DNA from 4 places in the Kitasatospora sp. NPDC002040 genome. Region 2 is predicted to be linked to each of the others. Evidence: riboswitches for the same ligand, from Rfam matches in the RefSeq annotation. Region 2 holds a riboswitch; each other region holds the start of a gene.
What was found. Region 2 has a riboswitch for cyclic di-AMP ahead of ABT118_RS15005 (M23 family metallopeptidase). Riboswitches for the same ligand answer to the same signal wherever they lie in the genome.
Positions count from the first base shown of each region.

Region 1: linked by a shared signal. The riboswitch ahead of ABT118_RS10985 (transglycosylase family protein) and the one ahead of ABT118_RS15005 (M23 family metallopeptidase) in region 2 are both predicted to bind cyclic di-AMP.
Region 3: linked by a shared signal. The riboswitch ahead of ABT118_RS19895 (C40 family peptidase) and the one ahead of ABT118_RS15005 (M23 family metallopeptidase) in region 2 are both predicted to bind cyclic di-AMP.
Region 4: linked by a shared signal. The riboswitch ahead of ABT118_RS29350 (M23 family metallopeptidase) and the one ahead of ABT118_RS15005 (M23 family metallopeptidase) in region 2 are both predicted to bind cyclic di-AMP.

Region 1 is NZ_JBEOXV010000003.1:155,055-157,247, forward strand. Features, by position in the region: gene ABT118_RS10980 (cytochrome P450 family protein) at 1-719, shown strand, start outside; cyclic di-AMP (ydaO/yuaA leader) riboswitch at 931-1,081, shown strand; gene ABT118_RS10985 (transglycosylase family protein) at 1,087-1,803, shown strand; gene eno (phosphopyruvate hydratase) at 2,016-2,193, shown strand, end outside.
Region 2 is NZ_JBEOXV010000004.1:416,342-418,534, reverse strand. Features, by position in the region: gene ABT118_RS15010 (DUF6348 family protein) at 11-745, opposite strand; cyclic di-AMP (ydaO/yuaA leader) riboswitch at 1,104-1,256, shown strand; gene ABT118_RS15005 (M23 family metallopeptidase) at 1,260-2,193, shown strand, end outside.
Region 3 is NZ_JBEOXV010000008.1:139,232-141,424, reverse strand. Features, by position in the region: gene ABT118_RS19895 (C40 family peptidase) at 1-1,064, opposite strand, end outside; cyclic di-AMP (ydaO/yuaA leader) riboswitch at 1,075-1,239, opposite strand; gene ABT118_RS19890 (C40 family peptidase) at 1,606-2,193, opposite strand, start outside.
Region 4 is NZ_JBEOXV010000021.1:52,126-54,318, forward strand. Features, by position in the region: gene ABT118_RS29340 (tautomerase family protein) at 28-258, shown strand; gene ABT118_RS29345 (YiaA/YiaB family inner membrane protein) at 275-565, opposite strand; cyclic di-AMP (ydaO/yuaA leader) riboswitch at 781-942, shown strand; gene ABT118_RS29350 (M23 family metallopeptidase) at 955-1,764, shown strand; gene ABT118_RS29355 (hypothetical protein) at 1,804-2,193, opposite strand, start outside.

The sequences.
Region 1 (2,193 bases), on a different contig from region 2:
CGATGATCCGTCACCACGGCGGCCAGCGCGGCGGGGTGGGCCGGGCGGTGAAGAAGATCAGGACGTACCTGCTGGAGCTGATCCACCGGAAGCGGGCCGATCTCGGCGACGACCTGATCTCGGGGCTGATCCGGGCCAGTGACCACGGTGAGCACCTGACCGAGAACGAGGCCGCCGCGATGGCCTTCATCCTGCTGTTCGCCGGCTTCGAGACCACCATCAACCTGATCGGCAACGGGACCTACGCGCTGCTCCGCAACCCGGCCCAGCGGGCGCTGCTGCAGGAGTCGGTGCAGCGCGGCGAGAAGGAGCTGCTGGCCACGGCAGTGGAGGAACTGCTGCGCTACGACGGTCCGGTGGAGCTGGCCACCTGGCGGTTCGCGACCCACCCGCTGAGCATCGGCGGGGTGGACATCCCGGTCGGCGACCCGGTGCTGGTGGTGCTGGCCGCGGCCGACCGCGACCCGGCCAGGTTCGCCGGGGAGAACACCCTGGACCTGGCGCGCAAGGACAACCCGCACCTCGGATTCGGTCACGGCATCCACTACTGCATCGGTGCGCCGCTCGCCCGGATGGAGGGTCAATTCGCCCTCGCCACGCTGCTGACCAGGCTGCCGGACCTGCAACTTGCCGCCGATCCGGCCGAGCTGCGCTGGCGGGGCGGCCTGATCATGCGCGGGCTGCGGGAGTTGCCGGTGTCGTTCACCCCGGAGAACTGACGGCGTGTCGGTCAGATCTGATCGGGCGTGATCTGAGTACGCATCAATCCGGACATACCAGTATGGTTTGTGGACGTCCCGCTGCGCAGCGTGATTTATGTGTGATCTGTTCGACATAAGCTTGTGATCCATCTGGTCATCTGCTTACTCTCCCTGGTGTTCGCAGCTGCGAACCCCGTGCGCGGAACGCCGAATCCTGCCCGCCGCGCTGCCGGGACACCGACCAGACCCTTGGGCAGGGGCGGGGGACCCACGTAATTCGCCGTCCCCCACGGCTTGGGGTGAAGCCGCCAGCGATGGCGGCCGGGCCACCTCCCGGTCCGAACCCGACAGCTCACCTCGCAGGCGTGCGGAGAGGGACTTCTTCATGCTCTTCACCGGTTCGGGCCGTCATCGTCGTCGTACGCAGGCCGAGAAGGTCATCGCCGTCGCGGGAGTTGCAGGCGTCGGCCTCGCGCTGCCGCTGCTGAGCGCCACCGGCGCCCACGCCGCCCCGGTCGACACCTGGGACAAGGTCGCCCAGTGCGAGAGCGGCGGCAACTGGAGCATCAACACCGGCAACGGCTTCTACGGCGGGCTCCAGTTCACCCCGAGCACCTGGAAGGCCTTCGGCGGCCAGTCCTACGCCGCGCAGGCCAACCAGGCCAGCAAGGGCCAGCAGATCGCCGTCGCCGAGAAGGTGCTCGCCTCGCAGGGCCCCGGCGCCTGGCCGGTCTGCTCCGTCAAGGCCGGTCTGACCAAGGGCGGTTCGCCCGCCCAGGTCGACACCTCGGCGGGCAAGGCCTCGCGCTCGGAGACCCGGGCCGCCGCCCCGAAGGCGGAGACCAAGGCCGCCCCGAAGCAGCAGGCGGCGCCGAAGCCGGCCACCCCCAAGGCGGCCGCGCCGACCGTCAGCGCGCCGAAGCACGCGGCGCCGAAGGCACCCGCCGCCACCGGCGGATACACCGTCAAGTCCGGTGACACCCTCTCCGGCATCGCCGCCGCCCAGGGGCTGGACTGGCACCAGGTCTACCAGGCGAACACGGCCGTGATCGGCGGCGACCCGGACCTGATCCTGCCGGGCCAGGTGCTCAAGCTCGGCTGACCGGGCCGCACCGATCCACGACACACCGTCAGCGCGGGGCCGCACCGGCTCGTTCCGGTTCGGCCCCGTTCGCGGTCATTCAGGTGAACTACCGGTGAGTAGCCGGGCCACACGGTGAGACAGGACCAAGGTCAGCGTGGTCCCGGGCCGAGGTGCGGTTAGGCTCTGGTCGTAAACGACAACACATCCCGCTTCCGCCAAGGAGATGCCTCGTGCCGTCCATTGATGTCGTCGTAGCCCGCGAGATCCTCGATTCCCGCGGCAACCCCACGGTCGAGGTCGAGGTCGGTCTCGACGACGGCAGCACCGGCCGTGCCGCCGTTCCGTCCGGCGCCTCCACCGGTGCCTTCGAGGCTCTCGAGCTGCGCGACGGCGACAAGAACCGCTACT
Region 2 (2,193 bases):
TTCCGGTCCGCTAGCGACGGCCCCGCCACCAGCGACCCAACCGTCCACGCGGTGGCACGGGTTCGGCCTGCGGCGGGGCCACGGCACCGGGGTGCTCGGCGACCATCAGCAGGAACAGCCGGGCCCAGCGCAGCCGTTCGCCGCGCGGCCAGTCCTGCGCCCGCAGGGCCGCCGAAGCCGCCTGGCACACCGCGCCGTTGACCCGGACCTCGGCGACGTCATGGCCGGTCTTGCCGCCGAAGAACAGCTTCACGCCGTTCACCTGGCGGTCGGTCAGCTCCGGCAGCTCGGCGGCGGTCAGCACCGGGGTCAGTTCGCGCCCGGCGAGCCAGTCGGTCAGCGGGCCGGTGTCGGCTCCGAAGACGGCGGCCGGGCCCTGCACCACGTGCCAGCCGGGGAAGTCGGGCGTGGAGCAGTGCGCACCGCTGCCGCCGAGCAGCCCGACCACGGTGGTCGCCGTGGTCCCGGCCCACATCCTGACCGCGCTGTCGAGCTGCTCCACCTCGGTGCCGCCTACGCCGGCTGCACAGTCCCAGATCACCGGGGCGTCGCCCCGGCCGAGGTGCAGCACGTAGCCGAGGTCGAGGTGGCCGCCGGTGCCGGGCTCGGTGTGCTCGCGGAACGCCACCGCCGTGGTGCCTGGTCCGCGCACCACCGCACCGTCCACCGTGAACTCCTGACCCAGCCCGGCCATCTCGCGGACCACACCGCGCTGGACCACGGCCAGCCGCTCCTCGGGGCGCACAGACGGGTCTCCTCGCTTCGCAGCACTTCGAACAGCGGCTCTCGATGCTCGAACGCCGCGAGCGTATCGGCCCGACGTGAGCGGTGTCACGGTGAAGGTTGGCGGAGCGGGATCGAGCGGGTACGCACGGCGATTTCCGCCACCCTCCGTGGGCGGGCCGGGGACGAAGCGTCAGCGAATCGGGCCCCCAGAGGCCCAGGTCCCGTCCGGAGCGTGACCTTCGTCCCTGATCATCCTTATTGACCGTTCAACCGGGGCTTGCCAGCAAGCGGAGGATCGGCTTCTATTCGAGGCCTGTCCGGTGAACGACCGGACGGGCTCAACCGGGCGGAACGCCGAGTCCTGCCGCCGCCCGGCGCCTCGAACAAGGCACGCATGGCAGGAGCGGGGGACCCAAGGTAAGTCGCCGAACCGGTGTGACCGGTCCGGCTTGGGGTGAAGCCGCATTCCTGCGGCCGGGCAACTCCAGCCCGAACCCGACAGCTCACCTCGTAGGCGTCGGAGAGGACCACCCATGTCCGCACAGGGCAAGCACCGTCGCGTCCAGCTGTCCCACCTGACCCGGATCGCCGTCGCGACCGGCGTCCTCGGCGCCACCTTCGCGCTTCCGGTGGCCGCCGCCAGCGCCCACCAGGGCCACGCCACCGCCGTCGCACCGCAGGCCGCCCCGGCTGCCGCGAGCACTCTCGCCACCGAGACCGCCACCGAGACCCCGGCCGTGGCCCCGGTCGCGGACGCCACCCCGGCGGCGAGCCAGTACAAGGTCGTCGGCGGCGACACCCTCTCGAAGATCGCCACGGCCCAGCAGGTCGACGGCGGCTGGGAGAAGCTCTACCAGGACAACCGCAGCGTGGTCGGCGGCAACCCGAACCTGATCTTCCCGGGCCAGCAGCTCTCGCTCTCCGGCAAGGCCGCGGCCGCCGTCGCGCCGAAGGCCGCCGAGGCCCCCAAGGCCGAGACCAAGCCCTCCACCAACTCCACCGCGGACACCTCCACCAAGGCGTCCCGCTCCAAGTCGGCCGTCGCCCCGAAGGCCGTCGAGGCCCCCAAGGCCAAGCCGGCCACCACCGCGCCGAGCACCGCCGCCGCCAAGCCGGCCACCGTGGCCACCGGCGGTTACGTCGCCCCGGTCAGCGGCGGCACCTCCACCGCGTACCACGCCTCCGGTTCCTCCTGGTCCAGCGGCTACCACACCGGTGTCGACTTCCGCGCCTCGACCGGCACCAGCGTCAAGGCCATCACCGCCGGCACCGTGGTCTCGGCCGGCAACGGCGGGTCCTACGGCAACGAGGTCGTCGTCAAGCACGCCGACGGCAAGTACTCCGAGTACGCCCACCTCTCCTCGATCTCCGTCTCGGTCGGCCAGTCCGTCTCGGCCGGCCAGCAGCTGGGCCTCTCCGGCGCCACCGGCAACGTGACCGGCCCGCACCTGCACTTCGAGGTCCGCA
Region 3 (2,193 bases), on a different contig from region 2:
CGGGTGATCGACATCACCGTGGCGGACTCGTACCGCACCAGGGTGCCGGTCCGCGGGGCGTGCACGATCTGGCCGTTGCCGACGTACATGCCGACGTGGCCGCCACCGCGGTAGATGATCAGGTCGCCGGGCTTGGCGTCGGCGATGTTGGTGCCGATGTTCTGGCCGGCGCCCATCTGCGACTCCGAGGTGCGCGGCAGCGAGACCCCGGCCTTGTTGTAGGCCCAGAGCATCAGGCCGGAGCAGTCGAAGCTGTCCGGGCCGGTGGCGCCCCAGCCGTACGGCTTGCCGATCTGCGACACCGCGGCCGCGACCGCGGCGGCGGCGTGCGAACCGGCCGGCAGGCCGCTCAGGTCGGGGCGGCTCTCGGTGCGCGAGGCGCGGTCGTCCGAGGCGGGCTTGGCGGTCGCCTTGGTGGCGGCCTCCGCGGCGGACCTGGCCTCGGCGGCGCGCAGCGCCTCCTGCTCCTGCTTGCTCAGCGAGTCGAACAGCGACTGCGCGGCGGCCAGCTTGGCCTGGATCTGCTCCTTGCCGGCCTTGAGCTCCCGGGCGGTGCTCTCCAGGTCGGCGAGCTTGTTCTGCGCCTCGGACTTCTGCTGGTCGAGCTTGGCCTGCTCGCCCTTCAGCGTCTTGAGCGCGTCGGCCTGCGAGGTGCCGAGCTGGCTCAGCGAGTCGGCCTGGCCCAGGAAGGCGTCCGGGCTGCTGGAGAGCATCAGCTGGACGGTGGGAGATATCCCGCCGGTCCGGTACTGCTCGGCGGCGACCTCGCCGAGGGCGCTCTGAATGGTGGTCACCTCGGCCTGCTGCCGGGCCACCTGGTCCTGGAGGGCACTGACCTGACGCTGCAGGGTCTGCTGCTTCTCCGTGGCCGCGTTGTACTGCTCGGTCGCAGCCTCGGCCTGCTCGTTGAGCTGGTCGACCTGGGTCTTGACCTCGTCCTTGGTGGGAGTCGGGTCGGCGTGGGCACCGGTCTGGGCGGACAGGGCCACCGCAGCGGCGGCGGCAGCCGTGATGATCGAGACGCGGGTACGGCCGGCAGGCTTGGGACGACGATGGGACGCCACGAAGGCGGGCTCCTTCTTCCTACGTCCGCCTACCGGGTGAGCTGACGGGTTCGGGCTGGAAGAGATGCCCTACGACGCCTCACCGGCGAGCCGTCTCACGACGGTCCGTCGACCTGGCGCCGATTCACCCCGAGGAACGTGGTTCCCCGGCTCCGATCGACAGCACCCTCACAGGGGCTTCCCCGTACGGCAGTCGGACTGCCGCGCTGTGCGCTCGAACTCGGCGGTAACCCCCGCCGCCACCCAGGCTGGGTGATCGACAGTGCGGTGGTTCGAGACGACCCTAGTAACCCAACCGTGATCGGTTCAAATCCTTGTAAGTAAAAAGTCGTAATGAAGTCGTGATTCGTCAGAATTTACGACTGCCAGTGACCGGAAATGCACACTGTGCTGACGAAACCTCAGGTTGCGGGCATGGAACGGCCCGCCGAATGTGTCCCGGATCACAGAGAGATTTCGGCGGGCCCGCGCGTGTCACGGCGCGTCAGTTGCGGGTGTTGCTACGGAGATGTCCGTTATGCCGCATCAGGCTGACGGAAGGTCAGATCCGGCGGATGGTCTTGATCGGCATCGCGTCGCCCTGCATCACCTTGACCACGTCACCGGTGCGCGGGGCATGCACCACCAGGCCGTTGCCGATGTACATCCCGACGTGGTGCGCGTCGCTGTGGTAGATCACCAGGTCGCCCGGCTGCGCGTTGGCGAGGTTGTTCCCCACGCCGGTGCCGGCCGAGGCCTGCGACTGCGAGGTGCGCGGCAGCGAGACGCCGGCCTGCGCGTACGCCCAGACCATCAGGCCGGAGCAGTCGAAGGTGTTCGGGCCGGTGGCGCCCCAGACGTACGCCGAGCCGCGCTTGCTCATCGCGGCGGCGAGCGCCTTGGCGGCGTAGCCGGAGGCCGGCGGCAGGTTGCTGAGGTCGATCCGGCTGGAGTCGCGCGAGGCGCGGTCACCGAGCACGGCCCGCTGGTCGGCCACGCTGAGCTGGTTCAGCAGGCGCTGGGCCTCGGCCAGCTTCTTCTGCACCTCGGCCTTGGCGTCGTTCAGCACCTTGGTGTTGCGGTCCAGCTCGGCCAGCGTCTCCGCGGCCTCGGTCTTCTGCTGGTCCAGGCGGCGCTGCTGGTCCTTGAG
Region 4 (2,193 bases), on a different contig from region 2:
GTCAAGGGACGGTGGGATAGCGTTCCGGTGATCGCACCGCACCGAACCCGAGGGGCCGTCATGCCGTTCATCACCGTCAAGCAGCTGGCCGGTCGGACCGTGGAGCAGCGGGCCGAGATCGCCCGCGAGCTCACCGAGACCTACGTCCGGATCACCGGGGTGAGCCCGGCGGCGGTCACCGTGGTGATCGAGGAGGTCGCGCTGGAGAACTGGGCGGCCGGCGGGGAGACCTACGCCGCCAAGCGGGCGGCCGGCTGACCGCTGCGGGCGCCGCTCAGATCCCGTCCACCCGGAACGGGTCGTGCTCGGCGAGCAGCTTGTCGAGGCGGGCCTGGTCGACCCGGGAGTGGATCTGGCCGGCGTCCTGGCGGTCGCGGATCACCTTGGCCAGCGTGAACGCCGAGGTGATCTCGTAGAGCAGGCCGACCGCCAGGAAGCCGCGCATCCAGGGGCTGACCGGGAGGTAGGCGATCCCGATCGCCAGGGCCGCGGTGGCCAGGGCGAAGGAGAGGACCGCCTGCAGGTAGTAGGCGTTGGTGGTCTGCGGCTTCATCGAATTGCTCATGCCCCGAGGATCTCCAACTCCCTTGCCGCACGCCTGAGTACGCATACTCAACCGGTGGTGGCGCACAGTCACCGGGTGAACGGACAGAAGCCGCATTCCGGTCACGGGTCGTCAGAAGAAGTGGACTGCACCTCTCAAGCCGCTTGGAATCATGGGCTCCTAGGATTAACGTTTGATAACGCAGCGCGGTCGGCAACGCCGTACCAGAACGGCACCGTGCGCCGTCGCCTAATCCTCAGGACCCCGCCTTCACCGGGGGTCCGGGAGCCGGGGAACCACCGTTCCTTGGGGTGAATCGGCCGGGCCCCAACCCGGTCGTAGGAGACCTTCCTGCTCCGAACCCGTCAGCTAACCCGGTAGGCGCGAAGGAAGGAAAGGAGCGCGCCTCCGTGGCGTCGACGCACTCCCCGGCACACCCCCGTACCGACTCGGGCAGCCAGCTGCTGCTGGACCACCCGGACCCCGCCCGGCACCGGATGCCCCGTCAGCCCCGCTCCGGCGGCCCGCTGATCGGCGTCACCGCGATGACCGCCGCGCTCGGTGCCACCGCCTTCGCGGCCACCCCGGCCGCCGCCGCGCCGGTGGCCGTACCGCCCGCCGTCTCGGCCGCCGACTCCGCCGACCAGGCCGGGGAGCAGTTCCCGCTCTCCGCCGACCCGGGCCTGGCCCTCGCCGCCCGGATCCAGCAGCAGGCCGACGGGCAGCGGACCGCCGCGGACGAGTCCGCCCGGCTGGCCGCCGCGCAGGAGGCGGAGGCCAAGCGCGCCGTCCAGGCGGCCGCGGCCGAGCGGGCCGAGCAGCACGGCTCCTTCGCCCCGCCGACCACCAACTACGAACTGACCGCGCACTACGGCCAGTCCGGCTCGTACTGGTCCCACCTGCACACCGGCCTGGACTTCGCGGCCCCCACCGGCACCCCGGTCACCGCCGTCGGCGCGGGCACGGTCACCTCGGCCGGCTGGTCCGGCGCGTACGGCTACCGGGTGATCGAGACGCTCTCCGACGGCACCGAGATCTGGTACTGCCACCTGTCCTCGATCGCCACCGCCTCGGGCGAGGTCGCCCCCGGCACGGTGCTCGGCAAGGTCGGCGCCACCGGCAACGTCACCGGCCCGCACCTGCACCTGGAGGTCCGCCCCGGCGGCGCCACCCCGGTCGACCCGCTGGACTGGCTGCGCGAGCGCGGCGTCAACCCCTGACCCGAGCGGGCCCCACCGGTTCCGGTGGGGCCCGACGCGTCAGTCCTGTTCCTCGGCGGCCTGCTCGGCAGCGGCCTGTTCCTCGGCGGCCTGCTCGCTCAGGTAGGCCTCGATCTCCTCCGTGCCCGGCTCGGGCGCCAGGTCCGGGTACTCGTGCACCAGCAGCGCGGGCAGCCCGGGGACGGTCCACTCGCCGCACAGCCGGAGCGCCTCCTCGGCCACGGCCGCCTCGAAGCCGTCGAAGTCGCCGGAGAGCTCGTCCGGCATCGGCAGGCCGAGCGCGTTCAGCCCGGCCAGGTTGCGGTAGCTGCGCTGCATCAGCCGGTTCTCCAGCAGCAGCCGGGCGCCGTCGGTGGCCATCCCGATCGAGATCAGCCTGGTCCGGCCCCAGCCGCCGTCCGCGTCGATCTCGTCCAGCCCGGTCAGGGC